3 regions of the Paenibacillus sp. FSL K6-2859 genome follow, and region 3 is predicted to be linked to each of the others. Evidence: riboswitches for the same ligand, from Rfam matches in the RefSeq annotation. Region 3 holds a riboswitch; each other region holds the start of a gene.

Region 1 (7,789 bases), 170 kb from region 3:
TTTGCAGGAGCATATAGTAGCCAATCCCTTTATCCGCGCCAATCCATTCAGCGACCACGGCTCCCATAACCGCATAGGTAGCTGATATTTTCACACCGGAAAATAGTGCCGGTATAGAAGACGGAAGCTCCAGCTTGGTGAAGATTTGCCACTTGCTTGCGCCCGCCATTTTCATATAATTCATCATGACCTGATCACTTTGAGACAAGCCGCCCATTGCAGCGACAGCTACCGGGAAGAAGCATACCAGTGTAATCAGTACGATTTTGGGCAAAAGACCAAAGCCAAACCAGATGATAAGCAGTGGTCCGAGTGCGATAGAGGGAACATTTTGACTCAGAATAATCAGTGGATAAAAAGCGCGTCTAGCCCAAGGCAAAAGATGCAAAAGTAGAGCGACGATCAAGCCTACACCTGTACCAATAGGAAAACCGATTAATGTGAGTCGGAGCGTAGCCATCGTATGAGCCCAGAGACCTGAGGCATTACTGGTGGATTCGCGGGCAATATCAGCAGGACTCGGCAGAATCCAGGATTCGATATGGAATAGAGAAACAGATAACTGCCATACGGTTAAAAAGAAGACGACCGCCACAAGGGGCGGCCATATTAGCTTCCAGGTCGATCTCACGGCCGATATTTCTCCGTCAATTTATCCATGCTGATTCCGTTAGGGTTATGAGCAATTTTGATCTGTGAGATCACGCTTGGACTACCAGCTTCGATCAGCGCCTCCTGCATTTGACGAACAACCTCAAGCAGCTCGCTAAGTTCACCTTCCATCGTGGTTTCCAGCGGGTTCACCTGATGTTTAACGCCGGATTTTTGAATAACTTCAATTGCTTTATCGACGTATGGGATGGAATCCTCATTGTTTGGAGTCTTAGGAATTACTTGAATGCTGAGCAATGTGTTAGCCACAATAATCAATCCTCTCAATTTGTATAGGTAAGTTCAAAAAGCCAACTTTGATAACGAAGTAATTCAGGAAGCGGATTCGACATCGAATCTTGAACGAACTTGGGAAGTCCGGTCTACTCCGCCGGTAAAAAATCATTCGTGAATGCACTAGCTGCATCCAGCGGTTTGTCCAGCAGCTTCAAATCATACATCCAGTCGCCGTAATTCTGCCAGACCTCGGTTTTTTGCTCTCCCCAGCGGGGGGCGTCGTCTTTATATTTCGGGCTAAGCCATTTTTGGCTGGCTAGGACAAGCTCGGCATCAAGGTCAGGCACAGCTTTGGATAATGTAGCGGCAGCCTCTTCTGGGTGATCAATCGCATATTGATAACCCTTCGATGTGGCTTTCAGGAAAGCCTTCACCAAATCTGGATTCTCAGAAATCTGCTTCTCGCTCGTGGTCAGCACAGGGGTGTAATAATCGAGCTGAGGCGCATAATCCTTCAAGTACAGCATATCCAGAGGCTCTCCACGCAGTTCGGCTTCAATACCGGTCCAAGCGTAGAAGATCCAAGCGAAATCAATGTCACGTTTGACTGCGGTAAAATAGTCAGCTTCACCAATACTGATTAGCTTCACCTTTTTCACATCGCCACCAACAGGGTCCATGATCGCCTTCATGGCTGCTTCCTCGGCGGGAGAGCCCCAGCCTCCGTAAGTTTTACCCTCAAAATCTTTTGGCGATTTAATATTGCGATCCACTGGAGCGGCGAATCCCGACGTATTATGTTGAATAATGGCTGCAATCGAGACAAGGGGGACGCCTTGTAGACGAGCTAGAGTCAATCCTTCCTGAGCGCTGATCCCAAAAGCAGCTTCCCCAGAAGTAACCATGGTATCGGAGCCTGCTGCGCCAGGTTGAACGATTTCTACATCCAGACCTTCTTCCGCGTAATAACCAAGATCCTTGGCTACGTAAAGACCGGTATGATTCGTATTCGGTGTCCAGTCCAGTGCAACCTTAACTTTGGTAAGCTCTTTTGAAGCATTTGATCCGGTCTCTGCATTCGATTCCGCAGCAGTCCCTTTGTTTCCGGCTGTATTCCCGTTGTTGCTGCCGCATCCGGCAATCGCAAGAATGAGCATACAGATGAGGCTAAGCATGAGTGCTTTTTTGACATGCATGTCTTCTTCTCTCCTTTAAGGTTGCCAGATCCCGTCATCCAACATGAACCATAAAGTGTAGTATGTACATTTCTTCTACATCTTTTGTGATCTACACAAAAAAAAGCGCCCCGAGTGATCGGGACGCTGGCTTGGCGCAAGGTTAGTAAAGGTCACAGGGACCAAAACCAATTGGCAATTCCTACGCTGGCATTATCCAGATCAGGTATAAGGGTCAGTATCTTGTGGGATACAATCTCAGCCGGCCAATTCCAGCACCCCTGGTTCTATGAAGTTAACGGGTATTTCCACTTGAAATATAAGAAAGTTTAGGTTTTGCACCTATACTTTATAGCTTATATTTCTTGCATACGCTGTATTATAGACGGCTGTTCTCGGAATGTCTAGTAGCATGATCCTAAATTTTTCAAATCTCTTAGTCCGTTTTCATTCATCCAGATCTTTATGTTTCTTGCGATGACGCCGCTTAAGCTCAGTAACCAGAGCACCTAGTGTAAGGACAACACTGATCATTATCCCGCTCATAATCACGAAGAGAGCAAGAAACTCAAAGGGGGAATAGCTAACCATTTTACTCCACTGAATCTTTCCATCCAGATCGTCAATGACTTGATTCATGCCATAAATCCCACTTACCACCGTAAATACAGTGAGGATCATCAGCAGATTATCCCGGCGCTTCGACTGGAATTTATCTTGATACTGAAACAGGTCAGTCAAGGTTTCTTTTACTTCCTCGAATAGAGCATCGTTCCCGTATACTTTACGCAGCTGAAGAAAAATCTCCCGTCCTTGCGACTGTGAGATTAGCTCTAAGAAATAAAACTTTGCCGAGAATTTATTAATCGAGTAGATTAAATTATCGATCTCATCATAATCGTGGTTTATGCGTAGTCGGGAATGCATATTTGCCAGCTTTAGCAGAACGATTTTGTGGAAAATATTGAGTAGAAATCCGTAATAGTATTGCCCGTACATCTGGTCGGCCAGGCTAATGGCGATCTTTGGTTCAGCTCGGGTAAGGCAGCAAAAGGTCTGCTCATTCATCATATAATACGTGTCTGGGCCCCATCGATTATAGGAATGCTCATGACAATAATTCGCAATATACGCTGGATCGCTGGCACTGGCATAGGGCTTGCCGTTCAGATCAATTCCATCAAGCTGAGAGGCGCGATAGCGGATATTTACACTAATCTCATCAGAATCTCCTTCATTCTGAAAGCCATAAAAGGCTTGCACCTGCATTCTTTCATCTACGAAAAAGGGAAGGGTCTCGAAATAAGCCCCATTGATATCCGAGTGATCCAGAAAAGGCTCCAGTCCATCCACCAGATTTCGGAAGACAAAATCCTCTACCATCTCATAGGTCTGTTCCCCGCAATGGATATAGGTGTAATCATCCTGTACGAAGGTATTCTCAAGCGTCCGGAAGCGGTCCGCGAATTCCAGTGCAATACTAAAGGGAATCGAATCCCCCTCAAGCTGGACACGCATGGTCACAAATCCAAGCTGAAAAGGACATATGAATATATCCGTCGAGAGAATTTTAAAAAATATAGACTGCTGAGGAATCTCTAGGATACAGTCCAGATCATTGACTCTGGAAAAGCGGCGGAAAGAGTCCACATCCTTCTTGCGTGGAAAAAGAATGTGTGCAGCAAACGGTAAATAGGTACGCTCCAGCCGTTCATGGGAAACACAGTAGCCTTCTCCGTAATAAGCATTTTCTAGCTCTTTATTATCCAGAAAAAAACGTGTGAAGCCTTCATCCTGCAATTGTTGGATGAGCTTCTTAGAATCACCCTTTTTTATTGAAAAGGGAAAAATAAACTGCATAAGCGCAGTATGTAATAAAGGTTCAGTTGAAAGCTTATCCATTCATCGTCCATCCTTGTGCTCAGAATATGCTTATAGATGACATTACCCTAAAAAGATTAGGTTGATACCATTCTAACATTCTAAATACTGGAACTCTTTCTTTGTACTGCTTGCCTGGATTGGAATCTCCATGCGGCAATGCTCAGCAAGAACAGGAAGGCGGCAAAGCCGGCAAGTACCCCAGCAGTTTGTGCTACTTTTAAATGGTCCATAGACCAGCCCATAAATAGGGGCAGCAGAGCTCCACCGACACCTCCAGCAGCGATCATTATGCTGGGTGTTGATTCTTCGGCTCCTGGCAGCATCTTGCTGGAGAAGACTAAAGCTATGGAGAAAATACCGGACATAAATAGCCCAAGTAGCATAATTACGATGAATGCAGCTAATCGATTTTCTGTGAACGGAAAAAGAGCCAATAGTAACAAGGTCAGTAAACAGCTACTTAAAATGTATACACGGTAAGAAATTTTCTCTGCAATCACTCCAGCAAACAATCTTCCCGTAGACATAGCTAGCCAAAAGAAAGTAACTGTCAGCGCCGCCGCAGATTCTGTCATTCCTAGCTTGGCGATAAAGATGGCGGGCATAAAGTTGACCAGACTCATCTCCGTACCTACATAGAGAAAGAAGAAAAGAATGAAGATACCCAGCAGAATCCATTGTTTCCCTTTATACGGAAGCTGTGTGCTGGACTGCGAGGAATGCGGGGATGCTGAGACTTTGCGAGGTGCTCGCTCGTCTAGTATACGTTGCAGATTCCCGAAATGGCCTCTTCCCCAGAGAATGAGGGAAAGTAATGAGAAGCAAGCGACAATTAGAAATGTCAATCTCCATGCTCCGGTAGCAATGAGCGGACTGGCGATAAGAGGCATTAGGAGTGCCCCTACCCCAAAAAGGACTTCAAGTCGGCTCATCGCGATCGCGGTTCCTTCTGTCACAGCTCCGATAATGATGGTGCCGATGACGGCTTCGATCATACCGAAACCAAAGCCAGCCGCAACAGCAATGACATACATCCATCCCCAAGGTGGCAGAAAAGCATATGCAATTTCAGCAGTCAGGAGAAGAGCGGTGGCGATAATGATGCCTCCTCGTTTGCCAAAACGGCGATTGAGTAGGGGAGAGACAAGCACACCAGCCAGAAAACCAGCGAATTGACTAAAGATTAATTGCCCGCCGGCACTGTAATTTTGGTCATAATGCTGTAACAGAACGGGAAGAATAGATCCCAGTACGACATGAGCAAGTCCAATGACAAAGTAGGAAAGACAGCCGATCCAAATCAGTTTTTTCACGAAGTAAGCCCCTTATATTGAATGTAGTTTATGGAGTAAGGTCGGATTCAATGTGAACCTGAAGGGTACATTATAATAAGCACCATTGTTATGATAAATCCAAACGGTGAGCTTGGATATATAAACTTTTGTTTACATGCTTGAAGGGAGAGATTTACGTAATGGATAACAAACAACTGGAGCAACTCATTATTAAAGCATTGGATGCCAACAAGTTCGGTTCCTTTGGTACGATCGAAGAAGGAAATAAGCCGAAAGTACGTTATATGGCTATTTTCCATGAGGGTTTGAAGATTTATTTAGCTACGAATCGCAAAACTCATAAGGTAGAGGAATTATCGAATAATCCGAACGCCTTTTTGCTGCTTGGATATGAGGCAGGCGGAAGCAAAGATGTGCTGGAGATTGAAGCCACCGCTGCCGTTTCTAAGGATGAAGGGCTGCGCACAAAGGTATGGAACAAAGAGCTGGAGCCATGGTTTACAGGACCCGATGATCCTAATTATGTGATTCTTGAACTTACTCCAACGCGTATTGAGTATGTTGGCAGTAATAAAGAGCACGGCGTGTGGACTCCCTAAACCAATTTAAAATCGTTTCCGAGAGCCTTCCTATCCCCCACGGGTTTAGGAGGGCTTTTTTTAAAAGATAAGTCCCTGAGTGTCCTGTTAAAACATGTTATAATGACTTCAACTTTTTACGTAATTTCTCAGGGGAGGACTTAAAATACATGACCGTTACTCTGTTATATATTGAAGATGATCATGAAATCGGCAGCGTCGTGTCTGCGGATTTAAGTGAGCGTGGTTATAGTGTGCGTTGGCTGCGGAGCGGGGAGGGAGCGACGGAGGAAGCTTCGCCTTGTCAATTGGCCATTCTGGATGTAATGCTTCCGGGCCTGGATGGCTTTACTGTCGGACAACGATTGAAGCGGGCGTACCCTAAGCTTCCGATCTTGATGCTCTCCGCACGAACTTCCATTGATGATAAACTGCAGGGGCTTGAATTCGCGGATGATTATTTGACGAAGCCTTTTCATCCGGATGAATTAGCAGCCAGAATTGAAGTGCTGCTCAGGCGGAATGGGGCATCTGTTCAGGATTCACTCACGCTTAAGCACCTAATCGTATATGAAGGAGATAACCGAGTAATAAATGCTCAGACTCAGGAAGAAGTCATGCTTACGGGTAAGCAATTTCAGATTTTTTCTTATTTGCTGCGTCATCTCGGCCAGATTATGACGAAAGAGCAGATTTATGAAGCCGTCTGGGGAGAAGCCTATCTCGAAGGGGATAAAACTTTGATGGTACATATACGATATTTGCGCGAAAAGTTAGAACTTGATCCGGGCAATCCGGAAATTATAGAAACTGTCCGGGGGATTGGATATCGGGTAAGAGCATGAGGGGGTTAGGGCGCATTCGTAAGCAGCGCAACTCCTCTTTGCTGTCGGGATATTTGCTTATTATCGTTTCTGCACTGCTTTTTATCCCTGTGGTTCTGCCGTTATCTTTTGTTCTCTACAATATGGTTAATGAAGTGACTAAAGGGGCTCCGCCTGTAGATACCTCTTTGTATTCGAGTGTTGCAGCGCTGGAGACCATGTGGCATAAAGAGGCGCTTCAATTGGAAGATGCTTCTTCGGAAAGCATAAATGAGCGGTTAGATAAACTGAGCCGGAAATACACTGAGGCTACTATGTTTTGGGTAGATGGGCAGGGAATGACCCGATTGATTCTCACACCTGATAAAGGCAATCCGGATCATGGCAGCGGAGTTCCGGAGCAGTGGACTGCGGCTGAGGCTATTTATTTTATGAAAGAAAGTACAAAGCGTGATCCTTTAGCCATCGTCGCCTTCATGGGAGACCGAGTGGATGCGGGTAAAGGGTTTATGGTAATGCAAATTCCAAACAAGCTGCTCAACAAAGGCGCTTATGGGGGAGTCGGGGCTTGGGCTTTGTATTACTTTGTGCTCTTTGTACTTTTTGGAGGGTTCGCACTGGTTTCTTTGCTGTTCTTTAGAAAAATACGCAAACGGCTACTACAGCTGCAAACCGCGATGACAATTACGGGACCGGATAGAATGCCTAAGTCTATTATGACGGGCAAGCTGGATGAGATAGGCAGACTGGAGGAAGCTTTTAATACGATGGTGGCGAAGCTTGACGAAAGCCGAAAGAGGGAAATCGAAGAGGAAGAGCTGCGTAAGCGTCTAGTATCCAACTTATCTCATGATTTACGTACACCGCTAACCGTTATCCGCAGCCACATCCATGTAATGACTAAGGAGAGCTTAACCCCAAAAGGACAACAGTCCCTAGAGCTAATGGATAAGCGTATAGCAGATCTTAGCGTCTTGATTGAGAATCTTTTATCCTACAATCTTCTCAACAGCGGACGGATCACTTTGAAGCGGGAGCGTAAAGATGTCTTGCGCTTGTTGCGGGAAAGTGCTGCTGCTTGGTACCCCGTATGGGAAAAAGAGACCTTCGAGATCGATATTGACCTGGAGGCTGAACCGCTGTTC
Region 2 (7,789 bases), 2.6 Mb from region 3:
GAGATAATTATTCTTTTTGAGCTGAAATAATCAGGAACATCGGTCTGCGATCCTCGTCCTTCATCCACGGATCATTGCTCATCTCATCAGAAGGCTTAGGCTCTTTAACTGCTTTGATAGCAAACCCGGCTCCAATCAAGTCATTGAAATAGGTTGAGATTGTGCGATGATATTTAATCACATTTTCTGTTAAGAATGTCGTTTCACGCAATCCCTCAGACTGATAATGATCTACAGGCCAATGGAGACGATTGCCTTGGTCATCCACATACCAGTCCTGTTCATTTCGAGAAGTAAAGATGGGATGCTCCACTGAAAATATAAAACTGCCGCCTGGCTTAAGGTAAGCATGAACCTTGCGACAGATGGCTTCAAAGGACGCTACATAATGCATGGCCAATGAACTAATGACCACATCAAATTGTTCGCTCGCAAATTCAATATCCTCAATCGGCATCTGGATATAAGAAATAGCTGGATCATCTGTTTTTCCACGCGCTTCTTGAAGCATTTTTTCAGAGATATCTACGCCAACGACTGAGCTTGCCTGCTGCTCGCGTGCATATAAACAATGCCAGCCAAACCCGCAGCCTAAATCAAGAACACTTTTATTATGTAAGTCTGGGATCAGAGGTTGTAATACATGCCATTCTCCAGATGCTTCAAGCCCGCCAATGGAACGAGGCATTTGTTTATAGGCTGAGAAGAAATTCGTATCGTCGTATTTATTTTGTTTCATTAGTTACACATCTCCTATCCTTTATGTATTCAATCAGTATATTCTTAGTGATATATTCATTTCAAATGGCCAAACAAAAAGGAGCATCATCTTGGAAGATCCGCTCCTTATATTTATTCTTATTCAGTTGCTGCTGCTTGCTCGGCATTAACCGTACATGCTGTGAAATGGCGCTATAATCCCTATTGGATCTTCGGCTTTGAGCTGCGCACCAGATACCTGAGCGCTCTGCCTTTAACAAGGCTTTTTGAGTCTTGGTTCGTGCCATGTGGCACCACTCTCCTATTCATTGATGAACTATCAGACAGCTATAGTTTAACATAAAACAGACTATGAGCGCAGCCAGAATTCCGTTACAATGAGATCACTGCTTGTTTTCTAACTTATCTAAATAGATTCGGAGGTTATTAGTGATGAAATACGATGTTTTGTACGAGGGTGCTTTTGCAATGTTGAAGGTATATTTGGACCCCGGCGAAAGTGTTAAAGCTGAGATGGGCGCAATGGTTGCCATGTCTCCTAACGTAGAGTTAAAAGGAACGGCTGATGGAGGCGTGATGCGGGGTCTGGGAAGAATGCTGAGCGGTGAAAAATTCTTCTTCCAGGAACTCAGAGCTATCCGTGGTCAAAGTGAGGTCCTACTGTCTCCAGGATCATTAGGTGATATCCAAGCTATCGAATTAGATGGTTCTTATAAGCTGTTAGTTCAAAAAGACGGATTCTTAGCCGGAACGGAAGGCATTCAAGTAAATACCAAAATGCAAAATTTAACACGCGGACTTTTCTCTGGCGAAGGCTTCTTCATTGTAGAAATCAGCGGCAGAGGAACGGTATTCCTGTCCTCCTTCGGAGCGATCCACGCCATTAATTTAGCACCAGGTGAAGAGATGATTATCGACAATGGACATCTCGTCGCTTGGCCAGATTATATGGACTATAAGGTAGAAAAAGCAGCCTCGGGTTGGTTGAACAGTTTAACCAGTGGTGAAGCGCTTGTCTGCCGATTCCGCGGAGAAGGTGTAATCCTTGTTCAGAGCCGTAACCCTGGGAGCTTCGGAACGTGGATTAAATCCTTCGTACCCACTCGAAGCTAAAAAATGACATAGGCTTTCCCAAAAAGCAGGATTTCTTTCTTTTAACTGTTTAAAACGCAACATAGCGCTTCTCCGGTTTTTAAGAAGCGCTGCTTTGCGTGCGAATTAAGGAATATCTCCCTATAACTCAGAAATTTCTGCGCATTTGAATACTAATTAGGGAAACTCTCCCTATAATTCAACTGATTTGTTGTGAAATATAGATTTTCCGCCGATTTATAGGGAGGATTTCCCCATTTCCATTCATATTGGCCAATTATCACTACTTTAGACGGAGTTTTTCCCTAATTACTTTCCAAAAAAGAAGCTGCCCCCTAAGCAGTATTCACTACTTCTGAGACAGCTTCTCCTTTTAGTTAGAAAGCGGCTTATGAAACCGCTTTGTTTGCTTTTTCTTTTTTACAGCCTGTTCGTTTACATGTGTCATAAGTGCCTTTGAAATCAAGGCGGTGATCCGTGACGTTAAAGCCGTATTCACGTTCCACTCTTTTCTCCAGCTCCACTAGCCAGTCATCCTTAATTTCCTCCAACCTGCCACACACGCTGCATATCAAATGATGATGCATGTGAGAATGATCATTCCCCCGCAGATCGTAACGAGCGACTCCATCTCCGAAGTTCATCTTTTCTACAATGTGAAGCTCGCATAAGAGCTCAAGTGTACGGTATACCGTTGCCAGCCCTAAATGCGGATAGCTGAGCTTAACAAGCATATATACTTCTTCTACGCTGAGATGATCTTTCTCATTGTCGAGCAATATGTTCACTATGGCCTCACGCTGGGGCGTTAATTTATATTTTTGCGCCGCAAAAAGCTGACTGATATTTGAAATTTGATCCATTTGATTTCCTACCTTCCCGGAATGATTTAACATCCGTATCCACTGAGACGCACCCATTTATGCATCAAAATATAAAACGTAAATAGTAATCGTTACGATATAATCATATCAAAATTAGTCACGAATGAATAGAGCCTGACATCATTATAACATTTTAGCTCTCTTATCCAAAGTTTCTTTCACCTTTTCCTGCCTATTTTTCTACCAAAATCTACTTTTTCGTGAAATATTGTAGGTTTGACCGCAACCTTTCCATATTTTTCTGCGTTAAAGGAGTTGATAGCGGCCATGAGGCCTATCCTTACAACGAGGTGAAATAAACATGAATATGAAAAAAAGAACATTAGCCGCGATTACAACCGTTACGATTCTCTCCTGCTCTTTGGGTGGCCAAATATTTGCAGCCGGAAACACCTTTAAGGATATTGACAATATAAACGGCAAAGAAAAAATTATTTCTTTAAAAAACCAAGGCTTGATCAAAGGGGTTAGTGAATCCCAATTCTTGCCCAGCTCCAAAGTTACAACAGCACAAGGGATCCAGTTCATTTCGGGTGGTCTCCAGCTTAGTCTTGCGGCTATTGATTTCAACAAAGCTCCCGTTGCTAGTGGCTTGTTCACGAAAGTCAAGGATAAAGCTTGGTACGCTGAAGCCTTTATCAATGCGTATTATAATCATGTCGAGCTTCCTAAGGATATTGATCCAACCAAAACAATAACCAAAGAAGAGTTCACCAATTATCTAGTGCAAGGGGTCGAAGGCATTGGGAATCTGCCGATGATTAATATAGTGCCCGTAGATATCGCTGACGATGCTGCGCTGAATCCTTCTTACCAAGGCAGCATTCAACGTTCGCTTAAATACAAGATCAATAGTTTAGACGCCAATGGGAAGTTTAATCCGAAAAGTGAAATCACTCGCGCCGAAGCTGCGATTATGCTCTATAATGCTTTGGAATTCCTGAAGACCGGTCTGAAATCCTAACCGATAAGCGGCATTCAACTGATCTGATTGAACACACGAAAAAGCAGTCCAGGAATGTTCCTGAACTGCTCTTTTTTGCAACTTAATCTTCTTCTATATCTCTTCACCACTAATTCTGTTCAAAAATTGCAGCGCACGAGGATGCTGCGGATGCTCAAGAACTTCTTGCGGAGTCCCTTGCTCTAGAATATGGCCTCCATCCATCAGAATGATCCGGTCCGCCACATCAGCAGCAAATTTCATCTCATGGGTCACTATCACCATGGTCATCCCCTCTGCCGCTAACTGTTTTATAACCTTAAGCACTTCCCCCACCAACTCAGGATCAAGCGCAGAGGTTGGCTCATCGAACAACAGCACCTCTGGATCTACTGCCATGGCACGAGCGATAGCTACCCGTTGCTGCTGACCACCTGACAGTTGATGCGGATAAGCATCCGCTTTGTCCGCCAAGCCAACTTTAGTTAATAACTTAAGGGCACGTTCGCGTGCTTCGTCCTTGGATCGCTTCTGGACCGTCACCTGCCCCTCCATTACATTGCCTAGTGCCGTCATATGCGGAAAAAGATTATAGGACTGAAAGACCATCCCTGTTTTTTGACGTAACGCCAAAATGGACTTCTGGGGGATTTTCTTGTTATCCGTGAAATTAATTTTAATATCACTGAGCGATAAGCTTCCTTGATCAGGGACTTCAAGCAGATTAAAGCAGCGTAAAAGCGTTGTTTTGCCTGAACCCGATGGGCCAATAATGACCAGCACCTTGCCATGCTCCATTTCCAGATCAATGCCCTTTAATACCTGCAGCTCACCGAAGGATTTATGCAAATTAAGTATTTCAATCATAATTGTCTCCCCCTTTAGCTCGCAGAGTAACGACTCAGTCGTTTCTCCAAGTAGTTTTGCAGTGCTGACAACACAGAGCAGAACAATAAGTAGAATAATCCGGCTTCCGTATACACCAGCAGAGGCTCATACGTTGTAGAAGCTACCTGCTGCGCAGTTCTAAACATCTCCGTATAGGTAATGATTGCTGCCAATGAAGTGTCTTTGACTAAGCTAATAAAGGAATTCGATAACGGCGGTACAGAAACACGGGCAGCTTGTGGCAGAATAATGCGGCGCAGTGCCTGGGTACGAGTCATCCCAACGGAGAAAGCGGCTTCCCACTGACCTTTATGTATCGACAGAATAGCCGCACGGATGATTTCAGATGAATAAGCCCCTACACTAAGCGTAAATCCAATGGTCGCGGCTATGAAAGGGTCGAGCACAATTCCCACTGCCGGCAAACCATAAAAAATAATAAACAGTTGTACTAACAATGGGGTTCCACGAATGACCCATACATAAAAGCGGGCGATTAGCTTCGGAAGTATCCACGGGGAGAGACGAGCCAGTGCTGTCAATATCGCTAAGATCATTCCCAGTGCAAATGATATCAATGCCAATGGAATGGTAAAAGCCACCCCAGCTTTTAGCAGGGGTAGCAGTGAATCTAAGAAAATTTGTATTTTGCGGTCATCCATTTTTAGACATCCTTTTTTGGCTCCAAGCTGGTAAGCTTCTGAACCCTTGAATTATTTTGAAACGTCAGCACCAAAGTATTTCTCAGAAATCTTTAAGTACGTGCCATCGCTCTTCATTTCAACAATTGCATCACTAACTGCTTTTACCAACTCTTCGTTGCCTTTTAAGAAAACAGCTGCGCTTTGCGAACCGTCTGGAATCTCATCTACCACTTTAATTTTCACATCAGGCTTTTGCTTTTTCAGGTCTAGATAAGACAAACCATCATTTACAGTTGCATCAATTCGGCCTGAGGTCAATAGGTCCATCGCTTGATTGAAGCCATCTGTAGCTACAATTTCAGCCCCGTTCTCACGGGCGATATCAGACAGGTTACTGGTCAGAGATTGTCCGGCTTTTTTCCCCTTAAGATCTGCAAAAGTTTTGATATCCTCATTGTTTTCACTCACTATCAATACCGCTTTAGATACGATATACGGTTCGGAGAAATCATATTTCACTTTACGATCTTCATTAATGGATACTTCGTTAAAAATAACATCAAACCGCTTGGCATCCATCCCAGCAAAAATACCGTCCCACTGTGTCTCAAAAAACTCTGGTTCAACACCGAGACGCTTCGCTACTTCCTCAGCAATTTCTACATCAAAGCCGGTCAGTTTGCCCGAAGCGTCATGATAAGTAAAGGGTGCATAGGTCCCTTCTGTTCCTATACGCAATTTGCCGCTAGCTTTAACAGCTTCCAGACTGTTTTGTGCAGTGGCTGTATTTCCAGCATTCGTTCCAGCTGAAGAATTCTTAGACGTACCGGTATTCGAATTATTGCCGCAGGCCGCTACAAACACCACGGTTAACGCCAATAGAATAGTTAAACTTAGTTTTTTCATAATTAATTCCCCTCTCTTTACCCGGAATTCATCCGGTAAATTGTATACTACACTGGCCGCTGTATACCGTCAATGATTTTTTCCGATTATATACATCGGAATTGTAATATTAGGTAAATCTCTACCCTTATATTACCCATTCTTAGAATAATCCTTCACAAGATCCTCTCTTTACATCTCAGAAAGATATGGTATATTTATAAACAAATTAAATATGGACCTGTTATTTCACTAGGGGAGTCGGCCGACTGAGACGGAGCTTCAAGCTCCGGACCCTTGGAACCTGATCTGGATCATACCAGCGGAGGGAAGTGGAGCAGAATTTTCATCCCATGCATTTTAGTGTTCCTATGCAGAATGAACTTTTTGACCCATTTATTTCCCTTCGGAAATGAATGGGTCTTTATTTGTTTACAATCAATCACAAAACTTAAGCATACAAGAAGTTTATCCATCACAAAACGTTTAGGAGGTTCAATCATCACGACAATCCTATCCATTCAAGGCTTAACCTACTCTTTTCCGGAATCTGAACACCCCCCTGTATTTGCAGATCTATCCTTAGATATCAGCAGAGGAGAGTTTGTCTCGGTCATTGGGGCTAGCGGATGCGGAAAAAGCACGCTTTTCAAAACTATAGCAGGCTTGCTCGAACCCACTCACGGGCAAATAATAATTCATTCGAACCCGTCATCCTCTACTCGCTTAGGTCAGATCGCTTACATGCCTCAGCAGGATTTGCTGTTGCCTTGGAGAACCGTGCTCGACAACTGTCTTTTGCCCTGGGAGATTAAACCAACGTTTAGCAAACAACAGACGATCTCTCGCATTCAAGAAATGCTTTCACGTTTCGGTTTAGCCGATGTAGAGAGGGCTTATCCCCATGAGCTGTCGGGTGGCATGAAACAGCGAGTCGCATTTCTACGAACGCTTGTAGCTGGTGGCGGGGCCGGTCTTATGCTGCTAGATGAGCCGTTTGGAGCGCTCGATGCTATGACCAAACGTGAGATACACCGTTGGCTATTGGAGCTTTGGGATGAGCTCGGTCAAACAGTGATGCTCATCACCCATGATCTAGAGGAAGCGCTATTACTAAGCGATCGTATTTATTTATTGTCTGGAGGAATCCATAGCGAAATCCAGGAGATTGTCGTTGATTTACCGAGGCCAAGACATTACAAGATGAACTATGAACCCCGGTTTATAGCGTTACGGGAAGAGTTGGAGCGGAGACTGTATGCAGCCCATACCTTTTAAAAAATATGTAAACAATTACGTTCCCTTCATTCTACTGCTGTTGTTCATTCTTGTGATCTGGGAGTCAGCTGTTCGTCTTCACTTGATTCCAGCCTTTATCCTACCTGCACCTTCTTCAATAGGCATCGCATTGATCGAACACAGGCAATTACTCAGACCGCATTTATTGGCCACATTGCAGGAAATATGGGTAGGCTTTGTTCTCTCAGTTATTTGTGGTGCACTGCTGGGCACCGGAATGTACTTGTTTCGCCCCCTTGAAAAGGCCATCTATCCGTTCCTTATTATCAGTCAGACGATTCCGTTAATCGCGCTATCCCCCATTTTTATTATGTGGTTCGGGTATACGCTATGGAGCAAAGTGGCTGTTGTGTTTCTAACTGCTTTTTTTCCAGTCGTTGTGAGTACATATGACGGACTTCGTACAAGTGGTCAAGCCTACAAAGACTTATTGT
Region 3 (7,789 bases):
TAAAGCTGGAGGTGTCGGTCTGAATCTAACCGCAGCCAACCACGTATTCCACTTCGATCGCTGGTGGAATCCGGCCGTTGAGAACCAGGCGACGGACCGCGCCTATCGGATGGGCCAGACGCGCGATGTACAGGTGCATAAATTCATCGCCCTCGGGACGCTCGAAGAAAAAATTGATGAGATGCTGGAGAGTAAGCAGCAGCTAAGCGATAATGTCATCTCCAGCTCCGAAGGCTGGATTACCGAGCTGTCTACTGAGGCTTTGACAGACCTATTTACATTGCGGCGAGGCTTAACAGACTAATCCTGCCGCTTTCAGATACTCAAGAAGATGCTGGATAGTGTAGCGAAAGATTTGTTTAATCCAATAAAAAGGCAGAAACTCTTTATATCAGAGTTTCTGCTTTTTTTGTTACTGAACGATGGCATAAGATCAGAATCATTCTCTAACCACCAACGAATCTGTGCATGTCATCCTTTACGGCTTAACGAACATCGGTAATGTCCGCGTAAGGCCATTCGATTCCGGCCAGGAATGCCAACCAGAATACGCCGACCGCATATGCGGTGAATAGGACGTCGCGGTACGTAAAGCCAATAACATAATAATAAGTTCTCTTGGCCTGCCCGGAAAACCGCTTCGCCTCCATAGCCACCGCGATTCTATGGGCGCGTCGTATGCTTTGGGCAAGCAAAGGGATCGCGTATCGTTGCAACAGCTGGTAGAAGTTAAATATCCTCCCTCGTTTGCGTATTCCCCTGACTTTCAATGCGTGGTGCAAGGTCTGGAATTCTTCTGCGAGAATAGGCACCAGCCGCATCGCGGCCAAGAAGCTGTAAGCATACTTAGCCGGTAATCTCCCCTGCTGCATTAAGGAGTAGAAGAGGTTTACCGGCCTCGTCGTCAGACCGAACAGAAGCCCGACCGACGCCATGCTCAGTGCCCTGAACCCCAGATGCAGCCCTCTGTAGAAGCTTTCTTCCGTAATGTTCACTAATCCCCATCGGACCCACTCCGTCTCTCCCTTGCCGAAGAACATCATCCCCGTAGATGTAGACACGAACATCAGCAAGAAAGGGGAGGTGTATAACAGCAATCTGCGCAATGGGTGCCCGGACCACGGAAGCAGCAGCATCGAGCCGATGGCTACGTTCACCATGACGTTAAAGTCGTGGATGAGAATAATTGCCGCGAACCAGAGAGAGAACAGAACGATCTTAAGCGTAGGATTGACGCGGTGTAGCCAGGTTTCCCGGTGGGGAAAGGTCAATAACATCAGTAAGTCTCCCGTCTTCGATTCTCCATGACGCTGTGCAGAAATTTTCTACGATCCGCGCATCATGCGTGACCATAATAATCGAGGCTCCCGCCGAAAGCAGCCGCTCAAGCTTCTCGAGCAAAGAGAACGTATTCCGTGCGTCCAGCCCAAAGGTCGGCTCGTCTAGCAGCAATATGTGTTGCCCTTTTACGATCGCCGTCGCGACGCTTAATCGTCTCTTCTGCCCCATCGACAGCTGATACGGATGCCGCGAGGCAACGTCCTCTAAATAAAGTTCTTCCATTAGCTTATACGCCTTCGCACGCCGAATTTCGCAATGAACGCCATCCAGCAACAACGAATACTCGATCTCTTCCCGTACCGAATGTGTTACAAATTGAAATTCGGGGTTTTGAAAAACGAATGCGATATGCTCGGCCGCTTGCGCAACATGCTCCGCTTCCCGGCCTGCTATCTTGCATATCCCTTCGGTCTTAATCAGTCGCATGATCGAGAGCAGCAAGGAGCTCTTACCCGCTCCGTTATGGCCGATGATCCCGATCCATTGACCCGGGGTGACGATTGCCCTCCCTACTTCGATGACCGCCCTGTTCCCTCGTTTCCCACGAAACCTGTCCATTTCCAGATAGACATCTTCCCGATCGTTTGCGTTTGAATAACGAGTAATGCAGTCTGACCTCCGGGATTTATTCTCGATATAGTCCTCCCAAACGCCCGGATACCAAATTCCGTATTCTTGTAGCTCTCTCCTTTTAGCTGAAAAGATTTCCGTCGGCGATCCGTCAGCGATAACTACTCCTTCACGGGATAACACGACGATCCGATCGAAAAAGTCGATTACGCCTTCGATCTTATGTTCAATGACGATCAAGGTAATGCCTTCGGACAGGCTTCTGATCGCAGACCATACCAGCTCCGTACCCTCGCTATCCAACAGCGCTGTCGGTTCGTCCAGGAAAATCACTTCTGGCTCCATAGCCAGAACGGAAGCTATGGCTAATCGCTGTTTCATCCCTTGCGATAACGATTGGATTGCGATATGGATATCAGGAATATTCAAGCCGACTTGAGCGAGATAAAGGCGGATCAGACCTACCATTTCTTCGCGGGGGACGCCCATGTTCTCGAGAACGAAAGCCATCTCCTCGTCCACATATGGCATACAGAACTGCGTATCCGGATCTTGGAATACGTATCCCCATCGCTCGGGAACAAATGTCTCTTCAGCGATCATCGGAACTTCGATCGAACCGGGAATCAAACCGCTCAACACCTGCAGCAGCGTCGACTTCCCGCATCCGCTCGGGCCGAGCAGCAGCGTCTTCTCCCCCTGGTGGAAAGAAAGGGAAATGCCCTTGAACAACAAGGAGTCCTCTCCGGCAAACTTAAGCTTTAGGTTCTTAACTCTCGCAGCTATGGAGACTCCAGGCGTCATAGTCGTGTCAATGCGTCATAGTCCGCCTTGGACGCCGGTCTCAACACTTTGGTTACGCCTGTGAGCTCAAGCGCTTTGGACAGTCCGAAGGCGAAGATACCGGCGATGACGATACTTCCGAGTCCCCTCAGTCCGATCAGCAGCGTATAGTTCCAAGCGGACAACGATTCAATGTAACCGTAGCCGAAATCCAGCACCAACGAACCCGCCGCCGCCGCGAGCGCGGCCAGCGACGTGACCCAGACGTTCGCGTTGCGATAGAGGAAAATTGCGAAGACTAACTCCGCGCCCAATCCCTGCAACGCGCCGTAATACAAGGTCGAAAGCCCCCATTCACTGCCCAATAGCGCACTAACGGAAGCCGCCGCAATCTCAGCCAGAAGCGCCACTCCCGGCTTGCGGATGATGAGAAACGCGAACGTCCCGGCAATGAACCACATGCCGTATATCGTTTGCTCCGCATGGGTACCCAGCGGTTTGACCACGTCGTACATCGGTCCCCAGATTTTATAGATAATACCGAATACGACCGCGATCACGATGGTTACCAGAATATCAGTCAGCTTCAATCCCCGTGACCTCGTCCCTTTGTCTTGTTGTCCTTGCCTTTGTCCTTGCTTAGCTTGTTCCATGCTTCAACAACTTCCCTTCTAGGTTCTTGGATTCGTTGCTCGCATGATGTGAGTAATTTTAAAAAGCCTACCCATTAATGGGTAGGCTTGCGCATGGCATCAAAAAAAAGGATGCTCGACAATAACGTCTCTACGCTGGCATTACCCAGATCAGATTGACGGTCAGCGGCATAAGGCCGCTATCTCAGCCTGACTTCATCAAGCACCCGTTTATTGCGATTCAACTTCCTATAACTTATATCATAAGTAAACTTTTTACAATATGATTTTCGTTCCTTGGGTATCCCTATCGCGGTATCTAAGTGTAGAACGCTCACCATTGCTCGGACATCTTAAAAGTGACGGCGAGATCATCATCACCTGAGAGTGAGTTAACTACCAAAGTAACCGGCTCATCCTGAAGCTCGTAAGAGAGCCGCTCGTTAAGCAAGTTAACGGCCAAATTCGCATACGCACCAGAGATCCCTGATCCTGTACCTTGCATAATCACCTTTCCACCCGTGACCGTAGTGCAGGTGTAATTGACAAGCAGTGCTGTGTCCGTGACAGGAATATCCGTAGTTGGTGTAGGGAAATTTTCAAATGTCCCATCCAGAGTTCCACCTGCAACGACCATATAACGCACAGGTCTCTTGGATAGAATATCTAAAGCAGCCGGTCTAATTTCAGCCGCAAGACCTTGTGGAATAGTAAAGGCAGGACTCCTCATAAAGCTGATCGCTGCGAAGTCAGTCGATGTAACCGATACGTTATCACGTATTTCCGAGGTTATACGGCTTACTTGAAACACATCCAGATTAACAGCCGTCCAGACACCGTTCACATCCACAAGAAAAACCTGAATCTTTAATTGCTCCTGTGAATACACAAAATTAAATTGAAATAAATCCTCTACAATAGGGTAGGTCTTACTTAACGTTTCCCGATATTGCAGCTCAAATAATTCTTCAATAAAGACTGTCTGAGGACTTGCACTATTGGCTAAACCCGTTAAATAACAAGCCGCTCCAGCTGATCCATTGTTAACTACTTCGATCACAACTTGATCTATTGGACGGGTACCGTCGACAGGTAAATTAATGATTGTGCTTGTAGAGAGGACAGGCAATGTCTTCACACCTCCTATTCATATCAAATTATATCTATATGCTATGCAATCAATTTTTAGAATTCTTGGATGATATTAAAATAGAGAAGTGCTAAACAGATATAATATACAGATTTGCCACCAAATAAAGGATGTGGTAAACTCGACTTAACTTTTTATGAACGGAGGGTTACGTGTGATAGATTTTATCCGAGTTAGAACTTTGCGCGGCTAATTGAATAGCGCTAAAGCTCTGCCCATGTGCAGAGGACTCAGGATAGGTCTACCCATTTACCTCCATAGAAGCCAACAAACTAAAACGCCTTCGGCGTCCTTATAAGGACGGTAGCGTTTATGTGAGAATTATAAGGATAAAGTATATCGTGAAACTTATACTTTCTTATAATTTAAACCAACTGCTGCTCGTAAGGGATTAAGTTATCATTTCCCTACGCCCCAGTTGTTTAATTTGATATATCTATGGAAGACCCTAATGTTGTAACGGAGATTTCCCCTTACACATTTGTTCTGACGTCCTCTAACGAACCATAAGCACAGGCAGATGACCTGTGTTTTTTTGCGTTTACTATTTACTACTGGAGGATGAATAAATATATGGAACAACTACGAGAAAAAGCTATTATAGTCGGTGTCCAGCTACAAAACGAAACAAACTTCGCTTATTCGATGGAAGAACTCACTAATCTGGCAGCTGCCTGTGACCTAGAAGTTGTAGGAGAGCTTAGTCAGAAGGCAAGTCGGATCAACCCTTCCCACTATATCGGCACAGGCAAAATCCAAGAATTATCTGCTCTCTTAGAAGCGCATGATGCTCCTATTGTTATTTTTAATGATGAGCTGTCTCCTTCACAGATTCGCAATTTGGAGTCCTCTCTAGGCCGTCAGGTCATTGACCGGACGATTCTGATCCTGAATATTTTCGCAGAACGAGCGAAGACCAAAGAAGCTCAGCTGCAAGTGGAAGTAGCTAAGCTGCAATATATGCTCCCCCGATTAACAGGTCTCCGAGAATCTCTCGGCAGACAAGGTGGTGGTGCTGGGCTGAAGAACAGAGGCGCTGGTGAAACAAAGCTGGAGCTGGATCGCAGAAGAATTGAAGAACGGATTTCAGCATTACAGGTTGAGCTTCAACAGCAAGTAGCAAGGCGCCAAATTCAGCGGAAGCAGCGGCATAAGAATGAGGTTCCTGTCGTCTGTCTCGTCGGCTATACGAATACCGGCAAGTCCAGCTTAATGAATGTAATCGTGGAGACGTATCATCCAGGCTCTAATAAGCAAGTGTTCGCCAAGGATATGTTATTCGCTACGCTGGAGACATCCGTTCGGAGCATTGAGCTACCGGATCACAAAACCTTTTTATTAACAGATACCGTTGGATTCGTCAGCCAGCTTCCCCATCATCTGGTCAAAGCCTTCCGCTCCACGCTCGAAGAGGTGACCGAAGCCGACTTATTGATTCATGTAGTCGATATTTCCGATCCCCAGCATCAGCAGCATATGGCTGTCACCGATGAGACTTTGAAAGCGCTCGGTGCGGACCAAATTCCAACAGTTTATGCCTACAACAAAGCTGACCTAACGGACCTACCTTACCCTCACCTTGAGGGTGACAATGTCTATCTTTCCGCCAAACAAATTAGCGGGATAGCTGAACTTACAGATCTGATTCGCAGCCATGTTTTTACGGATTATGTACAGTGTGAAATTCTGATTCCATTTGATCGCGGCAATGTGGTCTCCTATTTTAACGAGCATGCCCATGTCCAATCGACTAGCTATGAAGAAACAGGCACAAGGCTTGAACTGGAATGCAGAAAATCTGATTTCGAGAAATTCCGCAGTGACTTTATTGAGCTTTAGGCTATAAGACGCAGCAAAGGGGTTGTCCCATAAGTCATAAATGACTCAGGGACAGCCCCTTCTTCTACTTATTGGTGGAAGCGAACCCGGTTAACTATCCGAAATATTTCACTTATTGTGCAAGCAATTTATCCAACAAGCGAATGATCATCGCAACCGACTCCGCACGGGATGCAGTATCATTCGGTTTGAACAATTCGTTGCCTTTACCAGTTACTATGCCAGCAGTTGCAAAAGCATTAATTTGTTCAGAAGCCCAGTTCGTAGCTACATCCAAAAATAGATTGGATGCGTTAGGAACATAGTTTGTCAGACGAGCAAGCATTGCAACGATCTCAGCGCGGGAAATTTCTTGATTAGGATGGAAAGAACCATCACTATATCCCGTGATTACCCCTTTAGCTTGTAATGCTGCAATCGATTTTGAAGCCCAATGTCCTTGTGTATCAGAGAAGAATGAACCGCTTGAATTCGGTAGACCAAAAGCTTTTGCTACCATTGTGGCGAACTCGGCGCGAGTTACCTTTTGATCCGGATGGTAAGAACCATCACTATAACCCGTTACAATCCCCATCTTAGCTGCACGCTCCACTACGGAGGCACTCCACGAAGATGCCTGAACATCCGTAAAGTGTATAGCGGGAGCAGACTTCTCTTTTTCCACGATAGCCTTAACTGCCTCTACATTTACCTTGTCGTTGAACACCAGCTTTGACGCTGTTGGCGCTGTTGGCGTTACTGTTGGCTTCGGTGTTGATGTTGGTGGCGTTGGCGATACTGGTAGCGTTGCTGTTGAATTTGGTGTCGATACTGGTGGTGTCGGTGTCGGTGTCGGTGTCGGTGTCGGTGTTGGTGTCGGTGTTGGTGTTGGTGTTGGTGTTGGTGTTGGTGTTGGTGTTGGTGTTGGTGTTGGTGTTGGTGTCTCAGTTTCCGTTGTTTTCTTAACAGAAAACTCATCGATCAATGTACCCGCAATTGTACGTGCCTTCACATGAATCGCATCTTCTGTAATTTCAATAGCGGAGTACACAGGAACGTCTTCATCAAAAATATAATTCAAATAATTATATTGCGTGCCATCATAGAATTTCCAGCCTGAAGCACCACCATCAAGGTATACAGTCCCCTCATTGGTAGCTTTATTTGGCTTTCCATCCTTCATTGGATAGGTCCGTGCATATACATGATCATGACCAACCAGAACCAAATCGACTTTTTTCTTTTCTAATATGGGTGCAAAGTAGGTTTGGGTATACTCAACAAGGGATTCCCGACCATTCTCTGTATGATAAGCTGGACGATGGAACATAACAACAGTCCACTTTTTATCATTCTGATCCAAATCTTCTTTTAACCATGCTGCTTGAGCAATCATCTGTTCCTCTACGCCTTCTGAGTTCAATACGACAAAATGAGTATCATCGACTTCATAAGAGTAAGCATATTGCAGTTGGGATTCTGGTCCGTTCTCTGG

Evidence for each region. A riboswitch is a leader RNA that binds a small molecule or an ion and turns the genes downstream of it on or off. The one in region 3 is predicted to bind thiamine pyrophosphate.
Region 1: another riboswitch for thiamine pyrophosphate. It lies ahead of MHB64_RS02185 (ABC transporter substrate-binding protein); the one in region 3 lies ahead of MHB64_RS01485 (ECF transporter S component).
Region 2: another riboswitch for thiamine pyrophosphate. It lies ahead of MHB64_RS12955 (ABC transporter ATP-binding protein); the one in region 3 lies ahead of MHB64_RS01485 (ECF transporter S component).

What each region holds. Positions count from the first base shown of each region.
Region 1 is NZ_JBBOYU010000001.1:490,097-497,885, forward strand. Features, by position in the region: gene MHB64_RS02175 (ABC transporter permease) at 1-631, opposite strand, end outside; gene MHB64_RS02180 (thiamine-binding protein) at 628-921, opposite strand; gene MHB64_RS02185 (ABC transporter substrate-binding protein) at 1,035-2,084, opposite strand; TPP riboswitch at 2,246-2,356, opposite strand; gene MHB64_RS02190 (hypothetical protein) at 2,511-3,965, opposite strand; gene MHB64_RS02195 (MFS transporter) at 4,046-5,260, opposite strand; gene MHB64_RS02200 (pyridoxamine 5'-phosphate oxidase family protein) at 5,422-5,841, shown strand; gene MHB64_RS02205 (response regulator transcription factor) at 5,991-6,665, shown strand; gene MHB64_RS02210 (HAMP domain-containing sensor histidine kinase) at 6,662-7,789, shown strand, end outside.
Region 2 is NZ_JBBOYU010000001.1:2,951,165-2,958,953, reverse strand. Features, by position in the region: gene MHB64_RS12995 (class I SAM-dependent methyltransferase) at 8-739, opposite strand; gene MHB64_RS12990 (hypothetical protein) at 801-1,007, opposite strand; gene MHB64_RS12985 (TIGR00266 family protein) at 1,153-1,833, shown strand; gene MHB64_RS12980 (Fur family transcriptional regulator) at 2,202-2,675, opposite strand; gene MHB64_RS12975 (S-layer homology domain-containing protein) at 2,998-3,660, shown strand; gene MHB64_RS12970 (amino acid ABC transporter ATP-binding protein) at 3,754-4,506, opposite strand; gene MHB64_RS12965 (amino acid ABC transporter permease) at 4,521-5,189, opposite strand; gene MHB64_RS12960 (amino acid ABC transporter substrate-binding protein) at 5,241-6,077, opposite strand; TPP riboswitch at 6,301-6,404, shown strand; gene MHB64_RS12955 (ABC transporter ATP-binding protein) at 6,435-7,334, shown strand; gene MHB64_RS12950 (ABC transporter permease) at 7,315-7,789, shown strand, end outside.
Region 3 is NZ_JBBOYU010000001.1:315,949-323,737, reverse strand. Features, by position in the region: gene MHB64_RS01500 (DEAD/DEAH box helicase) at 1-304, shown strand, start outside; gene MHB64_RS01495 (energy-coupling factor transporter transmembrane component T family protein) at 486-1,277, opposite strand; gene MHB64_RS01490 (ABC transporter ATP-binding protein) at 1,219-2,715, opposite strand; gene MHB64_RS01485 (ECF transporter S component) at 2,712-3,347, opposite strand; TPP riboswitch at 3,456-3,567, opposite strand; gene MHB64_RS01480 (hypothetical protein) at 3,661-4,464, opposite strand; gene hflX (GTPase HflX) at 5,050-6,315, shown strand; gene MHB64_RS01470 (S-layer homology domain-containing protein) at 6,428-7,789, opposite strand, start outside.